Regions from separate parts of the Methylopila henanensis genome, predicted to be linked through region 2. Evidence: riboswitches for the same ligand, from Rfam matches in the RefSeq annotation. Region 2 holds a riboswitch; each other region holds the start of a gene.

Region 1 (5,153 bases), on a different contig from region 2:
AGCCGATCCGGCGCGCGGCGGTGAAGCCCGGCGACGGCACGTGGCGCGTCGACGGGCTCGTGATCCCCGCGCCGGGGCGCTGGCAGGCGCGGCTCGACATCCTCGTCTCGGACTTCGAGATGGTGCGCCTCTCGGCCGACGTGGACATCAGGCGATGACCCGGCCGCCCCGCCTCATCGCGGCGGTCGCGCTCGCCTACGCGCTCATCCTGCAGGCGGTGTTCGCGGCCGACATGCGCGTGTCGGCGCCAGACGCCGGCGGCCATGTGCTGTGCTCCGGAGCGTCGGTGGACGGCGGTCTGGCCGACCGCGGCGACGCGCCCGGCAAGCCCGCCGGCTGCTGCGCGGTCGGGTGCTGGACCGGCGTGGCCTTCGGCCCGCCCGACGCGACCGTCCTCACGCTCGCGCTCGACGTCGAGCGGTTCGCCGGCGCCGGCGCGCGGGCGGCCGCGCCGCCTCCGAGGCCGGCGCGGGACAGGAGGCTGAGGACGCCGAGGGCGCCGCCGCGGTTCGGCTGACCGTTCCGGCCCCGATCGTCCTCACGCCTTCCCGTTCTCGGAGTTTCCCATGTCCCGGTCCGCACGCCTTGCGGGCGTCGCGCTGTCCTGCGCCGCTTTCCTCACCCCGGCCCACGCCCAGTCCCCGAAGGCCGACGCCGAGGCCGCCATCGCGCTGCCCGGCATCGACGTCGAAGGCCGCGGCGACGCCGGCGGCAGCCTCACCTCGCCCTCGCTCGACCTGCGCCGCGCGGAAATCGAGCGCACGCCCGGCGCCGTCGAGGTGATCGACGCCGAAACCTACAAGCGCACGACGCCCGCCCTCACGATCAAGGACGCGCTCGACTACACGCCCGGCGTGTTCGCCCAGCCCAAATGGGGCGACGACACCCGGCTCTCGATCCGCGGCTCCGGCCTGTCGCGCAACTTCCACCTGCGCGGCGTCCAGCTCTACATGGACGGAATCCCGATCAACACGGCCGACGGCTACGGCGATTTCCAGGAGATCGACCCGTCCGCCTACCGCATGATCGAGGTCTACAAGGGCGCGAACGCGCTGCGGTTCGGCGCGAACGCCATCGGCGGCGCCGTAAACTTCGTCACCGCGACGGGGCGCGATCCGCTCGCGAGCGTCGCTCAGGTCGGGATCGACCTGGGCTCCTTCGGCCATGTCCGCACGCAGGCGAGCTCGGGCGGCGTCCACGGAAACGCGGACTATTTCATCACCGGCTCCTGGCAGCGCGCGGACGGGTTCCGGGATCACAGCAGCGGCGACGCCGCCCGCGTGAGCGCCAATATCGGCTACCGGTTGTCCGAGGGCGTGGAGACGCGGTTCTACCTCAACGCCAACACGGTGGATCAGAACATTCCGGGCGCGGTCACCCGCGAACAGGCGCTGAAGAACCCGAAGCGGGCCAACGCCGGCAATCTCGCTCAGGATTACGAGCGCAACCTCGACACGCTACGCTTCGCCAACAAGACGACCTTCCGCATCGCCGACACCACGACGCTCGACGTCGGAGCCTTCGTTGTCGACCGCCACCTGCGGCACCCGATCTTCCAGTGGCTCGACTACAAGTATTTCGACTATGGCGGCTTCGCCCGCGCGACCGACGAGCGCGAGATCGCCGGCCACGCCAATCGGCTGGTGGCGGGCGTCAACCTCCACAACGGCGAGAACGACGCCCGCCAGTATCAGAATCTCGGCGGCGACAAGGGCGGCAAGCGCTTCGACGCCGAACAGACCTCGAAGAACGTCTCGGCCTACGCCGAGAACACCTTCTTCGTGGCCCCGACCGTTGGCGTGGTGACCGGCCTCCAGTTTCTCCACGCCAAGCGCGCCCAGAAGGACCGCTTCTTCGACGACGCGCTCTACAACCCGTCCGACACGCAGAAGGATGACTCCGGCTCCAAGAGCTTCTCCGAGTTCAGCCCCAAGTTCGGCGTGCTCTGGAACATCGACCCCACATGGCAGGCCTTCGCCAACATCTCGCGCTCGGTCGAGGTTCCGAGCTACGGCGAGAACAGCTTCGCCGGGGCGGCGCTGGCGAAGCCGCAGAAGGCCTGGACCTACGAGATCGGCACGCGCGGCGCGCGCGAGGACGTCACCTGGGACGTCGCGGTCTACCGGATGGAGATCAAGGACGAGTTCCAGTGCCTCTATTCGGATTTCGGCAATTGCCGGGTCGTGAACGCCGACAAGACCGTGCATCAGGGCGTCGAGATAGGCTTCGGCGCCGCCATCTGGAAAGGGCTATTCGTGAAGGGCGGCGACAGTGGCCTCGTCACCAAGGGTGACGCTCGTTCCCCGGCGGAGGTCGACAAGCTGTGGCTCAACCTCGCCTACACGTTCAACGACTTCCGCTTCGACGGCGACAGCCAGTTCGGCGACAACGAGCTGCCGGGAGCGCCGCGGCATTATGTGCGCGCCGAGCTGCTCTACAAGCACCCGAAGGGCTTCTACACCGGACCGAACCTCGAATGGGTACCTGAAGCCTATTACGTCGACAGCGCCAACACGCAGAAGACCAAGGCCTACGCGTTGCTGGGCGCCAAGGCGGGCTACGACGCCGGCGGCGCCCTTTCGGCCTATGTGGAAGGGCGGAATCTGCTGGACAAGAAATACATCTCGAGCGCCAGCATCATCGATCGCGCCACTTCCAACATGCCGCTCTACGAGCCGGGGACCGGCCGCGCGGTCTACGCCGGCGTGAAGTACCGCTGGTGAGGGCCCCCGCTCCAGGGCGCGGAGCGGTGTGACATGAAAGGCGCGGGCGCGTCGTCTGCGGGGCGCCCGCGCCTTTCGCCATATTGACCCTCGCCACGGTCCCGCCCTAGCGTCCGCGCGACGGTTCCCCTCGGGGATCAAAAGGGAACGCGGTGCGGGTCGCTCGACCTCAGGCCGCGGCAGCCCCCGCTACTGTGAACGGCGAGCGACTTCGTCATCGGCCACTGGATCTCCGGATCTGGGAAGGCGACGGAGCCGCAGGGACCCGTGAGCCAGGAGACCTGCCGTCAGCCGTGTGGTCACACGCGAACGCGTCGGGCGGGGTGTCTCGATGGTGGGCGAACCGTCGGGCGGGCGTCATGCGCGCATGATCGGGGAGGCTTCGGGTTCGCGGTGACGTGCCACTCGTCCCGCTTGGGGTCCCGATGTCTGACCTGCCTTCCTCTCTCAGGGGCGCCGCCGCGCTCGCCGCCGTTTCCGTCGCCCTGACGACGCCCGTTTTCGCCCAGGCGCCCGCCGCGGACGAGGCGACCGCGCTCGAAGAAGTCTCCGTCACCGCCAACCGCGTCGAGGGCCCGCAGGCCGCGATCGGCAGCGCGGTCTCCTCGATCTCGGGCGAGGAGCTGGAGAAGCGCCAGATCCGCGTCGTCTCCGATGTGTTGCGCGAGATGCCGGGCGTCGCCGTCAACCGCACCGGCCCGGTGGGCGCGCTGACCCAGATCCGCATCCGCGGCTCCGAAGGCAACCAAACGCTTGTGCTGATCGACGGGATCGAAATGAATGATCCGGGCATGAGCGGCGAGTTCGATTTCGCCAATCTGCTGGCGCTGGAGGTCGACCGCGTCGACGTGCTGCGCGGCCCCCAGAGCGCGCTCTACGGCTCCGACGCCGCGGGCGGCGTGGTGAACATCGTCACCCGCAAGGGCGACGGCAAGCCGTCCTTCCGCGGACAGGTCGAAGGCGGCTCGTTCGGGACGCTCAACGGTTCGGCCGCCGTCTCCGGCGGAGACGAGGCCTACGACTATCTGTTCGCCACCCAGATGTTCCACGCCGATGGGATCTCCATCGCCAAGAGCCGGGACGCCTGGAACGCCGGGTTCCGCGACCGCGACGGCTACGAGAGCGGCACGGCGCTGGCGAAGGTCTCGGTGCGGCCGAGCGACATGTTCGAGGTCACCGGCGTGGCCCGTTACACCGGTTTCCGGGCCGACCGCGACGGGTTTGGAAGCCCGCTGGCGGACCCGTCCTACAGCGCGTCGGTCGAGAGCGGCGATCGCGAGCGAGGCCAGCAGTTCTTCGGGCGCGTGCAGGGCAAGGCCACGCTGCTGGAGGGCGCGTGGGACCATGTGCTCGGATTGTCCTACACCAACCAGGACCGCCGCAACTACGACGTCGACGACGTCCGGACGTCGTCGACCCTCGGCGAGATGGCGAAGATCGACTACCAGACGAACTACCGCTTCTCGACCGAAGGCGGCCTGCCGGCGACCCATGTGCTGACCTTCGGCGCGGACAGCCAGCGCGACCACATCGTCAGCAGGAGCATCTATCAGGAGCCGCCCTTCGGGACGAGCGGGCCGGTGCGGAAGTCGATCGTCAATTCCGGGCTTGTGGCGCAGCACCAGATCGGATTGTTCGACAGCCTGTTCGTAACCGGAAGCCTGCGCCACGACTTCAACGAGCGGTTCAAGGACGAGACCACCTACCGTCTCGCGAGCGCCTACACCTTCGCCCGGACCGGCACGAAGCTGCGCGCCTCGTTCGGAACCGGCGTCAAGAACCCGACGCTGCTCGAGCTTTACGGTTTCTATGGCGACTTCCGCGGCAACTCCGATCTGACGCCGGAGAAGACCCGCGGCTGGGACGTCGGCTTCGACCAGCCGCTGTGGGGCGACCAGATCGTCGCCGACGCGACCTACTTCCAGCAGCGCGTCAGCGATCTGATCTCCAGCGCCTATGACGCGGCGAGCGGCAGGAGCACGCCGGTCAATCTCCCCGGCACGTCGCGCATCAAGGGCGTCGAGCTCGGCCTGACCGTTCGCCCGGTCGAGGGCCTGTCGATCCGCGCCGCCTACACCTATTCGGACGGCGACGACCCGAACGGCGACCAGCTCGTGCGGCGCCCGCGCCATATCGGCAGCCTGAACGCCAACTACGTCTTCCTCGACGGCAAGGCCAACGTGAACGCCGGCCTCGTCTACAACGGCAGGCAGAAGGACTACCGTTTCCTCAACGCCGCGCCGTGGCGCGAGACCATCGGCCTGAAAGCCTACACGCTCGTCAACGTGGCGGGGTCGTACAAGATCCACGCGAACACGGAAGTCTACGGCCGCATCGAGAACCTCTTCGACAAGAAGTACGAGGAGGTCTTCACCTACAACACGCCGGGCCGCGCCGCCTATGGCGGCCTCAAGGTCTCGTTCTGACCTA
Region 2 (5,153 bases):
CTCGTGGGTGGTCGGGCGGCCGTCGATCTTGTCCTCGACGCCGGAGGCGATGCCCAGCAGCACGTCGGCGGAAATCTCGCCGTTCGCAGCGGAGACCACCCGCACGCCTGCGCTCGCATGCTCCAGAACCTGCGCCTTCACGGCGTCCGCGTCGTCGCCGGCGAGCAGATCGGCCTTGTGCAGCACGATCAGATCGGCGGCGCGCACCTGATCCTCGAAAAGCTCTTCGATGGGGTCCTCGTGATCGAGATTGGGATCGGCGGCGCGCTGGGCGGCCACCGCCTCCTCGTCATGGGCGAAGCGCCCGTCGCGCACGGCGGGGCCGTCGACCACGGTGACGACGCCGTCGACGGTGACCCGGGTCGCGATCTCCGGCCAGCGGAAGGCGCGCACCAGCGGCTGGGGCAACGCGAGGCCGGAGGTCTCGATCACGATGTGGTCGGGCGCTTCGGGCCTTGCGAGGATTTTTTCCATGGTGGGGACGAAGTCGTCGGCCACCGTGCAGCAGATGCAGCCGTTGGCGAGCTCGACGATGTCCTCCTCCCGGCAGGCGTCGCTTCCGCAGGCCTTCAGTACCTCGCCGTCGATGCCGACGTCGCCGAACTCATTGACGATCAGGGCGATCTTCCGGCCGCCGGCGTTCTGCAGCAGGTGGCGGATCAGCGTGGTCTTGCCGGCGCCGAGAAAACCGGTGACGACGGTGGCGGGTATCTTCTGCGGGGCGGTCATAGGGGCTCCTTCGGGAGCTTGAGATCGAGAGGCAGGCCAGCCGCCACCAGCGTCACGCGATCGGCGATCGCCGCCACGCGCTGGTTCAGCCGGCCCTGATGATCGCGGAACGCGCGGGCCAGCGCGTTTTCGGGCACGACGCCGTAGCCCACTTCGTTGGACACCAGAACGACGGGGCCGCGCGCCGCGGCGAGCGCCGAAAGCAGCCGGCCGGCCTCATGCTCCACATCAAGATCGGCCAGCATCATGTTGCTGAGCCAGAGCGTGAGGCAGTCCACCAGCACGACGCGGTCCGGGCCGGCTTCGGCCGCGACAGCCTCGGCGAGAGCGAGCGGCGCGTCCACGGTGCGCCAGTCGCGGTCGGCGCGGTCGGCCCGGTGCCGGGCGATGCGGTCGCGCATCTCGTCGTCGTAAGCCTCGGCCGTCGCCACATAGACGAGATCGAGACCGTGAACGGCGGCGAGGCCCTCGGCGAAGCGGCTCTTGCCCGAGCGCGCGCCGCCGAGGACGAGCGACAGCCGGACGGTCACGCTCCGCCGAAGCGCGGACGCAGCGCGCCCGCCAGCGTCCCGAGCGCGGCCCAGAACACGAAGCCGGTCACGATCACCGCCACCACGAAGTCGTGCTCCAGCTTACGCGGGATCGCCGGCGCCTCGTCGGCCTGGGGCGCGCCGATGACGTGGGGCGCGGCGATCAGGACGACGGCCAGGATGGCCAACACGGGCGAACGGCCGAAGGCGAGCAGCGCCAGACCGAGCGCGGTGGCGGCCACCGTGCCGATCCACCACAGCTGCCGGGCCTCCAGCGTCGCGCCGGCGACGCCAGGCGCCTCCGGCGGCAGGCCGATTGAGGGGGCCAGCGTGAAGGCGGCGAAGCCGGCGAGGCCCCAGAACAGGCCTTCGCGCCACGAGGTCAGGCCGCCCTTGAGCTCGCTCGCGGAGACGAGCAGCAGCGCGAAGCCGACCGCGCTCAGCACGTTGGCTGCGACGGTCCAGCCGAAGCGCTCGGCGCCGTCGGCGGGCTCCCAGGCGTCGGGATCGTGGGCGTGGGCCTCATGCGCTTCCTGCGCGGCGAGGTCGGCTTTAGCGGCGGCCAGATGGTCGTGCTCGCCGGAGGCTTCGTGGTCGTGCGGCTTGGGGGCCGAGGCCTCCTCGCGCCGGGACTCGAACGCTTCGGCCTGAACGATGAGCGGCTGGACGCTGAAATGCTGCACAAGGGTCAGCACCAGGCCGGAGCCGAGCCCAACCAGCGCCGCCACCAGAACGATGGTGCGGAAAAGGTTCACGATGTCGGCTCCGGCCTTAGTGGCAGGGGAAACCGATCGAGTGCCGGTGGTCGTGGGCCGCGTTGTGCGCCACGGCCATCTGGGCGAAGCCCGTTCCGCCGATGATGATCACGCCGAACAGGAAGGCGGCGACGATCGGGAACGCGCGCGATGAGACGCGCGCGGCGGGGGCGGCGGACGAACGGAGATCGGCGTGCGACATGGGTTCAAGCCTTTTCGTGCCCTCCCACCGAGGGCGTTGGCGTGGGCGCCGCGGCAGGTCTCCTGGCTTGCGGGTCGCAGCGACGCGCCGGCCTTCCCGGACGAGACGTCCAGTGGCGGAACTGGCGCGCCGCTCACCGCTCACAGTTGCGGGGGCAGCTCCGGATTCGGAGCCCATAACGCTCCCCACCGGATTCCCTCTGGTCCCGAAGGAGCCGAAGCGAACACCTGACGCGTAGCAGACGGCGGAGAGCGCGACAACGGAAAGCGCGGCGGCCGTTCGTAGGGTGGCTTCCTCCGGACGCGCGCCGTTTCAGCCGAACCGCCGGTCGTAGCGAAGGACGGCGTCGAGCAGCACCTGCGCGCCGGCGGCGCATTGCTCCAGCGTGGAGCTTTCGGCCTCGTTGTGGCTGATCCCGTCCTTGCAGGGCACGAAGATCATGGCGGTCGGCGCAACGCGGGCGACATAGGCGGCGTCATGTCCGGCGCCGGAGACCATCCGTCGGGAGCCCTGACCAAAGGCTTCTGCGGCCGCCTCAACCGCGGCCACGCATTCCGCGTCGAAGATCGTCGCCGGCTGGTCCCAGATGCGGACCGGCGCGCCTTCGAGGCCGAGGTCCGAGACGATCTCGGCGACCGCCGCCATGAGATCGCTTTCCATCGCGGCCACGTTTGCGTCGTCTGGCGACCGGAAGTCGACGGTGAGGAAGACCTCGCCCGGCGACACGTTGCGGGAGTTGGGCCGCACCTCCATCAGGCCGACCGTGCCGACGCAGTCCGGCCGCGCACGGCCGATGCGGTCGACGGCGGCGACGACGCGCGCCGCCCCCACCAGCGCGTCCCGGCGAAGCCGCATCGGCGTCGCGCCGGAATGGGCGTCCTGGCCGACAAGCGTCAGCTCGTACCAGCGGATGCCCTGAACCGCCTCGACGACGCCGATCATCTTGTCCTCGTCCTGGAGGATAGGGCCCTGCTCGATATGCAGTTCGAAGAAGGAAGAGAATTTCCGCGCTCCGCACGGCTCCTCGCCGCGATAGCCGATGCGGTCGAGCTCGGCCCCGAAGGTCGCGCCCTCGCGGTCCGTCTGGGCGAGCGCCGTCTCCTTCGCGATCGCGCCGGCGAAAACGCCGGAGGCGAGCATGGCGGGCGCGAATCGTGAGCCTTCCTCGTTGGTCCAGTTCACGAGCTCCAGCGGCGCGCTGGTCTCGTAGCCGGCGTCGTGCAGGGTGCGCAGAACCTCCAGTCCGGCCAGGACGCCGAGGACGCCGTCGAACTTGCCGCCGGTCGGCTGGGTGTCGAGATGCGAGCCGAAGGCGATCGGCGCGACGTCGTCGCGACGGCCGGACCGGCGGGCGAACATGTTGCCCATGTCGTCGATCGTCACAGTGCAGCCGAGCGCCTCGCAGGCCGCGCGGAACCAGTCGCGCACCTGCCGGTCCTCGTCCGTCAGCGTCAGCCGGCGCACGCCGCCCTTAGGCGTGCCGCCGAAGGCTGCGGTCTCGTGGATCGTCTCCCAGAGCCGCCGACCGTCGACGGCGAGGTTGTGGGTCGCGGGCGCTGCCATGAGAAGAGCCTTCGTATCAGTAGCCGAGCAGGGTCGCGGCGACGCCGACCGGCGAGGGCGAGAGGCCCCGGCCGACGGCGAGCGCTTCCCACAGGAACAGGACGAGCCCGATCGCGCCGAGAACCACGCCGACCCGGCGCAGCGCGTCGCCGACGCGGGTCGCGGCCGCGGACCTCGCGAGCATGATCACGGCGGCCGCGACCGCCGCGCCGATGAGCGCCACCACCGCCCAATACTGCGGATTGGCGGCGCCGCGGATCTGGGGGCTGTGGCCGAGACCGACCACGGACAGGGCGATCAGCGCGATGAAGCCGAGGCCCCAGCCGAAGAAGGCGGCGCGGCTCAGGGGGCGGTCCTCGTCCCTGCGGATCGGGCCTTCGTTCGGCGAAGGCTTGGCTTCCGCAGGACGCGCCGGGGGCATGGCCATGTCAGTCGATCTCGCGCAGCACGTCGGCGAGCGTCCCGACGAGCTCGTCGATCTGCGCCTCCGAGATGATCAGCGGCGGCGACATGGCGATGATGTCGCCGGTGGTGCGGATCATGATCCCTTTCTCGTAGGCTTTCAGGAACGCGGAGAAGGCGCGCTTGGTCGGCTGGCCCTCGATCGGCTCCAGCTCCACCGCGCCCACGAGGCCGATGTTGCGGATGTCGATGACGTGCGGCAGGCCCTTGAGCGCGTGCAGGGCGTCGGCGAAGCGCTCGCCGACCTCGCTGGCGCGGGTCAGCAGGCCTTCCTCCGCGTAGGTGTCGAGGGTCGCGAGGCCTGCGGCGCAGGCGAGCGGATGCGCCGAGTAGGTGTAGCCGTGGAACAGCTCGATGATGTGCTCGGGGCCGTTCATGAAGACGTCGTAGATCTTCGAGGACACGAACGCCGCGCCCATCGGCACCACGCCGTTGGTGATGCCCTTGGCGGTGACCATGATGTCCGGCGTCACGCCGAACCAGTCGGCCGCGAACGGCGCGCCGAGACGGCCGAAGCCGGTGATGACCTCGTCGAAGATCAGCAGCAGGCCGTGCTTGTCGCAGAGCGCCCGAAGCCGCTCGAGATAGCCCTTCGGCGGCAGCACCACGCCGGTCGATCCTGCGACCGGCTCCACGATGACGGCGGCGATGGTCGAGGCGTCGTGGAGCGCGACGAGGCGTTCGAGGTCGTCGGCGAGCTCGGCGCCGTGCTCCGGGATCCCGCGCGACCAGGCGTTGCGCTCGCGGTCGTAGGTGTGGCGCAGGTGGTCGGTTCCGGGCAGGCCGGGACCGAAGGTCTTGCGATTGGTGACGATGCCGCCGACCGAGATGCCGCCGAAGCCCACGCCGTGATAGCCGCGCTCGCGCCCGATCAGCCGGAAGCGGCCGCCTTCTCCGCGCGCCTTCTGGTAG
Region 3 (5,153 bases), on a different contig from region 2:
CGATCTCCGGGTGGTCGTAACGCAGGCCCGCCACCAGCGAGAGCTGGTCGGTGAGCTTCAGCCGGTCGTCGAACGAGAGCGAGTACTGGGTCGTGGTGGCGCGATATTCGCGGCCATAGGAGCTCGTGGAACCGTACTCGCCCGGATCGAAGCCCTTCGGCGGCAGCGGCGGATTCACGGCCGGATCGCCATAGCCTCCATTGTTCAGGCGACTGAACCTGAACCGGTTGACGTCGAAGCCGATCGTCGCCTCGTTCGCCATGCCGAACAACTCGCTGCGAACGGTGGCGTCGGCCCGCGCGCCAATCTGCTCCTGCTCTTGCTTGATGGCGATATAGTCGGAACGGTTGATCTGACCATCCGGAAACAGCGGGGAGGCTGACGCCGACCACCTGTAACTTTCCGCGTTGCGCCAGAACCGGTTGCTGACCACGCTGTAGGCGGTCGCCCGCAGCGTCACCGTCTCGTTCGGCGTCCACTCCGCCTTGAGCTGGGTGATGTTGTCGTTGAAGCGGATGACGCCGTCGCGGACGTTGTAGTTCTCGCCGATCCAGTCCTTCTCCACATTGCCGGCGCCCTTCAGCGGCGTGCCGAAATAGCGGCTCGGCTGGTTGTGGCCGCCGTCATGACTGAGCGTGACGGAGAGCTCGTCGGTCGGCCGCCAGTTCAGCGCGCCGGAGAAGGCGAGGTTCTTGTAGTCGCCCCGGTCCATCCAGCCGTCGCCGCGGCTGGCGGCCACGTCGAAGCTGTAGGCGAATTTCTCATTGATCGGTCCCGCGCTGCCGGCGGCGAGGCCGACCTGCCCGTCCGTGCCCACCACCGCGCGGGCCTCGTTGCGGCGCTCGTCGGTGAGCGGCTTCTTCGGGATGATGTTGATGGCGCCGCCGATGGCGCCCTCGCCGTAGAGCACCGAGGCCGGGCCGCGCAGCACCTCGATCCGGTCCACCGTCCAGGTGTCGAACGGGAAGGTGACGGTCCCGTTGCCGGGGTAGAGCCGCACGCCGTCATAGAGCGTCGTGACCGAGTTCACGCCGGTGAAGCCACGCGACGAGTAGGCTCCGAAGCCGTTGCCGGGCGTGCCGATGAAGCTGAAGCCGGCGGCGTTCTGCGTCACGGCTTCGGCGATGGAGGACTGGCCGCGGTCGCGGACCACGTCGCCGGAGACCACGTCGACGCTCGCGGGCGTCTCCAAGGGGGTGAGATCGAGGCGGCTGCCGGCGCCGGTCGACACGGTGAGGTTCGGCCCGGGCGCGAGGCGTCGGGCTTCGCCGGAGACGTTGATCTCATCGAGCGCAACGACGCCTTCGGAAGCCTCCGCGAAGGCGGGGAGGGCGGCGCTCAGGACGAGAAGCGAGGCGCCCCCAAGCGCCGAGCTGAGCGTGCGGGAGGGCGAGGCGCGTCGGAACGCGGCCCCGGACGTCAGGGAAGGAAAGGTCGACAATGCGAAGCTCCGGGCGACGGCAGTGGCTCGTCACCGCGAACGAAGCTTCCCGGAGCCGTGCAAAGACGCACGGAGCCGTTCCGCACCCATCAGGACACCCCGCCCGATGTGCTCGCGTGTGACCACGGCTGACGGCAGGTCTCCTGGCTCACGGGTCGTCGTCCTGTCGTCGCCTTCCCGGGTCCGGAAAACCCAGTGGCTGAGATGACGATGGACTCGCCGCTTACAGTTGCGGGGGCAGCCGCGGATTCGAACGTCGAGACGTCCTCACCGCGTTCCCTTTTGATCCCCGAGGGGAACCGTCGCCGCCACGGTTACGACGCATTTCGGCGCGGCGCAATGCGGCCTTTCGGGCGCCTGCGACGGCGCCCGGGCCGTCACTTCTCGGCGAAGGCCTTCTCGATCACGAAATGGCCGGCCTCGCCGTGGTTGCCTTCCTCGTAGCCGCCGTCGACCAAGAGCTGGCGGGTGTCGCGGATCATGTCGGGCGAACCGCACAGCATGAAGCGGTCGTCGTCCCTGTTCATCGCCGGCAGGCCGATGTCCTCGAACAGCTTGCCCGACGCCATCAGGTCGGTGATGCGGCCGCGGTTGCGGAACGGCTCGCGGGTGACGGTCGGGTAGTAGATCAGGCCGGCGGAGATCATCTCGCCGAGCAGCTCGTCCTTGGGCAGGGTTTCGGTGATGGTCTCGCCGTAAGCGAGTTCGTTCACCTGCCGGCAGCCGTGGACGAGCACGACCTTCTCGAAGCGCTCATAGGCCTCCGGATCCTTGATGATCGACAGGAAGGGGGCGAGGCCGGTGCCGGTGCCGAGCAGATAGAGGTTCCGGCCCGGCAGCAGGTTGTCGAGCACGAGGGTGCCGGTTGGCTTGCGGCCGACGAGGATCGGATCGCCCACTTTCAGGTGCTGCAGCCGCGAGGTCAGCGGCCCGTCCGGCACCTTGATCGAGAAGAACTCGAGCTCCTCGTCGTAGTTCGCCGAGACGACGGAATAGGCGCGCACCAGCGGCCGGCCCTCGACCTCGAGGCCGATCATCGTGAACTCGCCATTCCGGAACCGGAACGACGGATCGCGCGTGGTGCGGAACGAGAACAGCGTGTCCGTCCAGTGCCGGACATGGGTCACGCGCTCTTCGAGATATTTGCTCATCGGCGGGAGGTCCTTCGGTCAGACGCTGCGTCGGCCGCTGGTTCCGCCGTCATGCCCGGCGCAGCCGGGTATCCACGACTTAAGACACGCTGCGGCTACGAGAAGAAAGTCGTGGATGCCCGCGAAGGCGGGCATGACGGCCGTGGATCGGCGTCGCAGTCACGCCGCCGCGGGGTCGGCGTGGCCGAAGGTCGACTCAAGCTTGCCGGCGCGGCCATCCCATTCGGGGGCGTCGGCGGGGGGATCGCTCTTCTCGGTCACGTTCGGCCACAGCGCGGCGTATTTCGCGTTGAACGCGACCCAGCCCTCGAGGTTCGGCTCGGTGTCGGCCTTGATCGCCTCGGCCGGGCATTCCGGCTCGCAGACGCCGCAGTCGATGCATTCGTCGGGCGAGATCACCAGCATGGTCTCGCCCATGTAGAAGCAGTCGACCGGGCAGACCTCCACGCAGTCGGTGTACTTGCAGCGGATGCAGTTCTCCGTGACGACATAGGTCATCGTCGGCGTTTCCTTCGGGTGATGCGGGGAGCGGGCGTCGACGGCGCGTCAGAGCGCGCTGGCGATGTCCTGGCCCTCGAAATTGGCGGCGAGGCCCTTCATGGCGTCCTCGTTGATCTCGCCGCCCATGGCCTTGAGGCTTTCCTCGCGGATCAGCGACATCAGCCCCCGGCGCAGCGCCAGGAACTCCGACGACATGATCAGCGCGGGCTCGCGCGGGCGCGGCAGCGGCACCGCGACCTCCGCCTTGATGGCGCCGGGCCGGGCGGTCATGACGTAGACCCGGTCCGACAGGAAGATCGCCTCGTCGATGTCGTGGGTGACGAACAGCACCGAGATTTTCAGCCGCTGCCACATGTTGGTGAGGATCTGCTGCATGATCAGCCGCGTCTGCGCGTCGAGCGCGCCGAAGGGCTCGTCGAGCAGCAGGATGCGCGGGCCGGTGGCGAGCGCCCGCACGATGCCGACGCGCTGCTTCATGCCGCCGGAGAGCGCGTCCGGATACTGGTTCTCGAACTGCGACAGGCCCGCGAGGCCGAGCAGGGTGCGCGCCTGCCGCGCGCGTTCGGCGCGGTCGATCCCCTTCATCTTGAGGCCGAACTCGACGTTCTCGCGCACCGTCTTCCAGGGGAACAGCGAGTACTGCTGGAAGATCATGCCGCGGTCGGCGCCGGGGCCGTCGATCGGCTTGCCGTCGACGGCGACCGTGCCCGAGGTCGGCTTCAGGAAGCCGGCGAGCGCGTTCAGCATCGTGGACTTGCCGCAGCCGGACGGGCCAATGATCGACACGAACTCGCCGGGCTCGACGGTGAGCGACACGCCGGAGACGGCGTCGGTCGCGCCGGCGGCGGTCTCGTAGCGCAGGCCGAAGTCGCGGATCTCGATCCGGCCTCGGGTCGGGGCGGCCTCGCGCGGCGTTTCCATCGTCATGGGGCGCTTCAGGGGGATCGCGGTCATCGGGCGGCGCTCCAGGGCATGACGAGGCGGCCGACCATGCGGATCGCCCAGCTCGAGGCGAGGCCGAGCGCTCCGATCGAGATCATGCCGAGCGCGATGTCCGAATACTGCACCAGGCTGTAGGCCTCCCACGTGAAGTAGCCGATGCCGAACTGGCCCGAGATCATCTCGGCCGCGATCAGCGACACCCACGCGACGCCCATGCCGACGGTGAGGCCGGTGAAGATCTGCGGCAGCGTCGCCGGCAGATAGACCTCGCGGAACAGCGCGATCTCCTTGGCGCCGAGGCAGCGCGCGGCACGCACCAGCACGGGATCGACCGTCGCCATGCCGTGCAGCGTGTTGAGCAGGATGGGGAAGAACGAGCCGAGGAAGGTGATGAACACGATCGACTCCTCGTTCGAGGGCCAGAGCATGATCGCCATCGGCACCCAGGCGATCGCCGGGATCGGCCGCAGCACCTCGGCGACGGGGAAGACCAGCTCCTTCAGCAGCCGGAACCGGCCCATCAGCAGCCCGAGCGGGATCGCGACCGCCGCGGCGATGAGGAAGCCGTAGAGGATGCGCCGGCAGCTCATGTAGACGTGGTCGAAGAAGGCGGAGCTTGCCAGAGCCGTCCGCGCGCTCGCCAGCACGTCGGCGGGCGAGGGCACGTTCATGAAGCGGACGTAGATGTTGACGCGATAGGTCGTCAGCAGGTGCCAGGCCAGCACGAACAGCGCGAGCGAGAGCACGCTCAGCGCCGCCGAGCGCAGCGGCAGGCGGGAGAACCGGCTCCGGCGCGGCGCGGCGGGCGCGCCCCGCCCGGGCGCCGCGCCGGAGCGCGGAGAGGCCGGAGCCGGCGCGGGAGTCCGCTCCAGCGGGGTGGGGAGCGTCGCGCCGGCCATGGCCTCAGCCCCGCGCGGCTGCGGCGAGCGCGTCGTCGAAGGTGACGACCTTGCCGCCCGAGGACGCCGCGAAGGCGTCGGCGTCCTGCTTCAGCATGAAGGGCGCGAGCTCCTTCTTGTCGCCCACGACATAGAACGCCTTGTCCGCGAACAGCTTGATGCCGCGCGCCGTGTCGAAGACGTAGGCGACGTTGATCGCCGTCCCCTTCGCCTTGTAGT
Region 4 (5,153 bases), on a different contig from region 2:
CCTCCCCATGCGCTGAGACGAACGAGGCGTCGCAGCCTCACAAATTTTTCTGATGCGTTTGACGCTCAGCGGAGCAGCGCGATCCCGCCCGGCAGATCGATAAGGGTCGCCCCCGCCGCGGCGGCAAGCGAACGGAGCGCCACGTCCGGTTGATCCAGGCGGTAATCACCGCTCACGCGGACGTGCGCCACGCCGCTCCCGAGCATCACGATGCGGCCTTCGCGATAGGCGCGCAGCCGGTCGACGATCTCGCCGAACGTCCTGTCCCGGAAGCTGAGCCAGCCCTCCATCCAAGCGACCGTGCGCGCTGAGTCGACGGTTCGGGGCGAGGACAAGGCGCTTCGCGTCACCTCGACCGCCTGTCCGGGCTGGAGCGCACGCCGCTCGGATGGCGCGGCCAGTCGTTCGACGTCCACCCGGCCTCGAACGAGAGTGATCTGATCGGCGCTTCCCTCGCGCCGGACTTCAAAGGCGGTGCCGATCACCTCCACCAGGCCGAAAGCGCTCTCGACGCGGAAGGGCCGCGATGGGTCGGCCCGGACATCGAAAAAGGCGGCGCCTTTCAGCAGGCGCACCGAACGCCTGTCGCCCGAGAAATCGAGCGCCACAGCGGAAGCTGCATCGAGCGTCATGAGGGATCCGTCGGACAGCGCCACGCGGCTGCGCTCGCCGGTTCCGGAAACGTGGTCCGCCTCGATCTGGATCAGCAATTCCGGCGCCCGGAGTGCGCTCAGTCCAGCGACCGCGGCGAAGGACGCCGCAGCGGCGACGACGAGACGGCGGTTTACGGGCGCGCGCGCAGGAGGCGGTTTGCGAAAGCGCAGCGCCGCGCCGCCGATCTCGGGCGAGCTCCAGAGCTCGGCGATGGCGGCGAAGGCCGCGGCGTGCGCCGGATCAGCCCCGCACCATGCGTTGAACGCGCGGACGACCTCAGCCTCCTCTCCCTGAGCCTGGATCTTCAGAAACCAGGCGAGCGCTTCGTCGCGCACGTCATCTGGAGACTGATTATGGTCGCCTGCAGTCTCTCGAAACAATGTCGCCGTCCGCTGTCGTGCGAGGCCTTATAGTCCAGACGATCCGCGACGAAGAACATCACAATCGTCGATCCTCGCTCGCTAGCGGCGATCGAACCTCTCGATGGCGTCAATGCACGCGCTCATTGCGAGCTTCATGTCGTTGTAGACGGTATTTGGCGACACCCCCAAAGCTTCGCCGATGCGCGGATAGGACCAGCCCTCCAGACGACTCAGCGTGAAGACGCGGCGCGCCCGCTCCGGCAGGCGCCCGAGCACGGCCTCCAGCGCCGCCAGCCTTTCGCGGTCAATCAGCGTCTGGTCGGCCGGCGGCGCGGGCGACATGACGAGCCGAGACTCGACGCTGTCCGGATCCACCTCGACGAGCCTTCGGGCGGCTTGCCGACGGGCGTGATCAAGCGCGAGGTTCCGCGCCGTCTGAAACAGAAACGCCTGAACGTGCTCGACGGGATTCTCGCGGATGGCCTGCGCGACGCGCAGGTAGCTTTCCTGCGCGATGTCCTCTGCTGTCTGCGCATCGCGGACGACGCGAAATATCGAGCCGATCAAAAGACCTCTTCGGTTCAGATAAATCGCGTTCAAGGACGAGTTCGGCATGGAGCACCCGGCGGCGACGGCACCGTAAGCCTCATAACGGCCGCACGACGACAGCCATCGTTCTGGACAGAAGTAAAAAATATAGCAAGTTCAGTATTTTAGAATTAATACAATGATGAGAGGGGTTACGCGTCGGACAGGCCTCGCGATCGGATGATCATTGCGACGATGGCGATTGCCGCGCGGCAGTTGATCTGCCCCTGAGAAGTGGTCCTCCCTGAGGTATGGCTTTTGGCCATATGGAGGACAGCAGGATGCCAATGAAGAGGCACGCCCCTGAAGAGATCGTCGCCAAGCTGCGGCAGGTTGCTTAGCGACACCTGCGTCGGCGACCGATAACCGCGGATTGCGGTCGCCGCTCCCGTCGCGCCGACATAGGAGAAGTCGTTGATGTTGTCGTAGGTTTCGCCGAGGGAGATCAGGCTGCCCGCCGTTAGGGTCAGCGTCGCGGCGTCGCCGGGCTCGCGGCCGTGTAGACGCGGATCTGGTTTCCGCGCGCGAGCCAGATCCGGTCGTTGTCGGGCGTGTACTGGGCCGCCCAGAAGTAGCCCGGCGCACCCGCGGTGAAGTCGTCGACAGTCGTGAGGGTGGTGAAGTTGGTGGTGCTGACCAGCTTGCCCTTCATCTGCCAACTGCTGTCGTAGGCGCCGAGAAGCACGTAGGCGGTCGAGCTCTTGAAGCTGATGTCACGGACTTCGTAAGGGTTGCTCGCGCTCGGAGTGAACACGTTCGTTACGGGGGCGGTCGTCAGGTTCGCAGCGCCGTAGGCGATCCGCTGCAGCCGCGAGGCCGCATTATTATAGGTGCCGCCGACCTGCGCGCCGCCGAGACCCGCGACGTAGTGTACTGGCCGGTGCCCGCGACGCGCCGCGCATAGACGCCGGGAATCTGGTCGAGCAGATCCGGAAGGGCCTTGTGCTCGCCCTTCACGTCGTCCGGGTAGACGACCGAGACCTCGCCCGGAGACAGGACATCCTTCAGGTCGGGCTCGGAGCCGAAGACTGTGATGGTCTCGAGTTGCGTCGCGCCGCCGTCGTCGTCCGAAGACTGGCCGGACGCCGGGCCGACCAGCCCGATGCTCGCTGCGAACGCGATCGCCAGCGGCAACCGACCGATGAAACTCATGTTGCGTCCCCGAGCGCTACGAGCTCAACAGGGGATACCGTCGAACGGTCGGCGCGTCTCGACGGTCTCGCGCTCACGACCCGTCAGGACGAACCGATGCGACCCCTGCCACACCGCGTATCGCTCAGACGGACAAAGCCGCGCCCAGGCCACCCCCTGGGCCTCGGCAAGAGCGATCAAGCGCCGGCAGGTCTCCTGGCTCGCGGGTCATCGTTCGATGCGCTGGCCTTCCCGGGCAGTTCCTCCGAACGGAGACCTGCGCCAGTGGCTGGAAAATGGGCCACGGGCCCATCCCCAACGCGCATCGAACTCGCCGCTTACAGTTGCAGGGACAGCCTCGGAATCGGGCGGCCATGCCGCCCTCACCGCGTTCCCTATTAAGCTCCTTGCGAAGCACCGGCGCGATCGACGCCCCCGACCGGAGCCGGAGGGGAATTGGAAGCTAGTGGTCCCTCGATGAGGTCACAATCAGAAGAAAGGCGAAGGGAAAGCCGGCCCGCGCGAGCCGCGCCCGTCGCGCCATTAAGTGACGCATTCAGGGAGGTCGGCTCCCAGCGCCGCCCAGAACGGCGCGAGCGACGTCGACGTCCTGCTCCGGCGTGCCCGAGCCCACGCCTACCCCTCCGACGCACTCCCCGCCGAACAGGATCGGCAGTCCGCCCGCGAGGTTGGTCAGCCGGCCTCCGGAGGCGATGGCGAGCCGCGTCTCCAGCGCCGGGTCGAGCCGCCTGATGGGTTGGCGGTGTGACGCGGCTGCGATCGCCTTGGAGAGCGACGTCTCACGCGACAGCAGCTTCGCGCCGTCGGTGCGCACGAAGGCGAGCAGATTGCCGCCGTCGTCCACGATCGATACGTTATGCGGGACGCCGATCTCGTCGGCCCTGGCGGCGGCCGCGGCGAGCGCGCGCAGGGCGGCGGCGTGGGTGAACGCAAGCTTCGCGCGCGTCGGAGGCGTCTCGCTCATGCGGCGCGCGCCTCGGCCGCCGCGGGGCTGCGTCCGGCGATCGGCACGAAGGCGCGCTGACCCGGCCCGATGTATTCGGCGGCGGGGCGGATGATCTTGTTGTCCGCGCGCTGCTCGATCACATGCGCGCACCAGCCGGCGGTCCGCGCCATCGCGAAGAGGGCCGTGAACATGGACTGCGGCGTGCCGAGCAGGTGGTAGACCAGCGCGCTGTACCAGTCGACGTTCGGAAACATCTGCTTGGCGTCGGCCATGACGGCCTCGATGCGCTCGGCAACGTCGAACAGCCGCGACGGCGAGCCTTCCCGCACAAGCCGCGCGGCCACCTCCTTGATTACGAGGTTGCGCGGATCGCCGGCTACATAGACAGGGTGGCCGAAGCCCATGACGACGTCCTTCCGGGCGATGCGCTCGCGGACGCGGACTTCGGCTTCGTCCTCGCTGACGTAGCGGCACATCTCGATGAAGGCCTGTTCGTTCGCGCCGCCATGCTTCGGTCCGCCGAGCGCGCCGATCGCTCCCGCGACGCAGGAATAGAGGTCGGCGCCGGTGCCGGCGATCGAGCGCGCCGTGAAGGTCGAGGCGTTGAACTCGTGTTCGGCGTACACCACGAAGGAGGCGTGCATGGCGTCGACCTCCGAGCGTGATGGCGTCGAGCGCCGGAGGGTGTGAAGGAAGTGGCCGCCGATGCTGTCGTCGTCGGTCTCGACCTCGATGCGGCGCCCGCCGAAGGCGAAATGGCGCCAATAGGTCAGCATCGAGCCCATGCTGGCGAGCAGCTTGTCTGCCACGTCGGTCGCGCCGCGCGGGTTGGAGCGCAGCGGCTCCGGCAGCACGCAGCCGAGCGCCGAGACGCCGCTGCGCAGCACATCCATCGGATGGGCGGACGCAGGAAGGGATTCGAGCGCGCGACGCACCGCTTCGGGCAGGCCGCGCGCGGCCTTCAGCCTCGCCTTGTAGTCGGCGAGCTCGGCGGCAGTCGGCAGCGCGCCATAGATCAGCAGATGCGCGACCTCCTCGAACTCGCAGGCGGTCGCGAGGTCGACGACGTCGTAGCCGCGGTACCGGAGTTCCGCCCCGCCGACGCTCGACAGGGCGGTTCGGCCGGCGACGACGCCGGACAGAGCGACGGATTTCTTGGGCGCGGGGCGCGCGGCTTCAGTGAGGGATAGGACCATCTTGCGTCTCCTCCACTTCGAATGCGGTCGGGTTTGATGCGTGCGCCGGCCAGGCGCCGAAGACCGCCGGCCTATGGGCCGGCGGCTGTCGTGTCGTTCGCGGGAACCTAGCGGCCGTCGCGAGGCGCCTCGCGGACCATGGGGACCATCTGGTCGCCCCAGCTTCCGGTCCCGTTATGGTAGCGGGACACCCTGGTGAGCTCGACCGAGAGGCCGGACTCGACCGCCTTGACGATCGCGAGGTTGAGCCGATGG

The links. A riboswitch is a leader RNA that binds a small molecule or an ion and turns the genes downstream of it on or off. The one in region 2 is predicted to bind cobalamin.
Region 1: it holds a riboswitch for cobalamin, as region 2 does, so the genes downstream of both, ACFSCV_RS15120 (TonB-dependent receptor plug domain-containing protein) here and ACFSCV_RS02550 (CbtB domain-containing protein) in region 2, are expected to answer to the same signal.
Region 3: it holds a riboswitch for cobalamin, as region 2 does, so the genes downstream of both, ACFSCV_RS18925 (TonB-dependent receptor) here and ACFSCV_RS02550 (CbtB domain-containing protein) in region 2, are expected to answer to the same signal.
Region 4: it holds a riboswitch for cobalamin, as region 2 does, so the genes downstream of both, ACFSCV_RS10450 (hypothetical protein) here and ACFSCV_RS02550 (CbtB domain-containing protein) in region 2, are expected to answer to the same signal.

Annotation. Positions count from the first base shown of each region.
Region 1 covers NZ_JBHUER010000010.1:424,922-430,074, reverse strand. The annotation lists gene ACFSCV_RS15135 (copper resistance CopC/CopD family protein) at 1-158, shown strand, start outside; gene ACFSCV_RS15130 (hypothetical protein) at 155-517, shown strand; gene ACFSCV_RS15125 (TonB-dependent receptor family protein) at 567-2,723, shown strand; cobalamin riboswitch at 2,828-3,026, shown strand; gene ACFSCV_RS15120 (TonB-dependent receptor plug domain-containing protein) at 3,149-5,149, shown strand.
Region 2 covers NZ_JBHUER010000001.1:522,744-527,896, reverse strand. The annotation lists gene cobW (cobalamin biosynthesis protein CobW) at 1-729, opposite strand, end outside; gene cobU (bifunctional adenosylcobinamide kinase/adenosylcobinamide-phosphate guanylyltransferase) at 726-1,259, opposite strand; gene ACFSCV_RS02555 (CbtA family protein) at 1,256-2,014, opposite strand; gene ACFSCV_RS02550 (CbtB domain-containing protein) at 2,031-2,216, opposite strand; cobalamin riboswitch at 2,252-2,450, opposite strand; gene ACFSCV_RS02545 (Zn-dependent hydrolase) at 2,529-3,779, opposite strand; gene ACFSCV_RS02540 (hypothetical protein) at 3,796-4,206, opposite strand; gene aptA (omega-aminotransferase AptA) at 4,208-5,153, opposite strand, start outside.
Region 3 covers NZ_JBHUER010000014.1:47,693-52,845, forward strand. The annotation lists gene ACFSCV_RS18925 (TonB-dependent receptor) at 1-1,441, opposite strand, end outside; cobalamin riboswitch at 1,558-1,760, opposite strand; gene ACFSCV_RS18930 (ferredoxin--NADP reductase) at 1,819-2,592, opposite strand; gene fdxA (ferredoxin FdxA) at 2,752-3,090, opposite strand; gene ACFSCV_RS18940 (ABC transporter ATP-binding protein) at 3,139-4,047, opposite strand; gene ACFSCV_RS18945 (ABC transporter permease) at 4,044-4,934, opposite strand; gene ACFSCV_RS18950 (nitrous oxide reductase accessory protein NosL) at 4,939-5,153, opposite strand, start outside.
Region 4 covers NZ_JBHUER010000007.1:144,999-150,151, reverse strand. The annotation lists gene ACFSCV_RS10465 (FecR family protein) at 66-989, opposite strand; gene ACFSCV_RS10460 (RNA polymerase sigma factor) at 1,116-1,616, opposite strand; gene ACFSCV_RS10455 (hypothetical protein) at 2,071-2,358, opposite strand; gene ACFSCV_RS10450 (hypothetical protein) at 2,379-2,756, opposite strand; cobalamin riboswitch at 2,925-3,167, opposite strand; gene ACFSCV_RS10445 (GlcG/HbpS family heme-binding protein) at 3,292-3,720, opposite strand; gene prpC (bifunctional 2-methylcitrate synthase/citrate synthase) at 3,717-4,898, opposite strand; gene ACFSCV_RS10435 (hypothetical protein) at 5,006-5,153, opposite strand, start outside.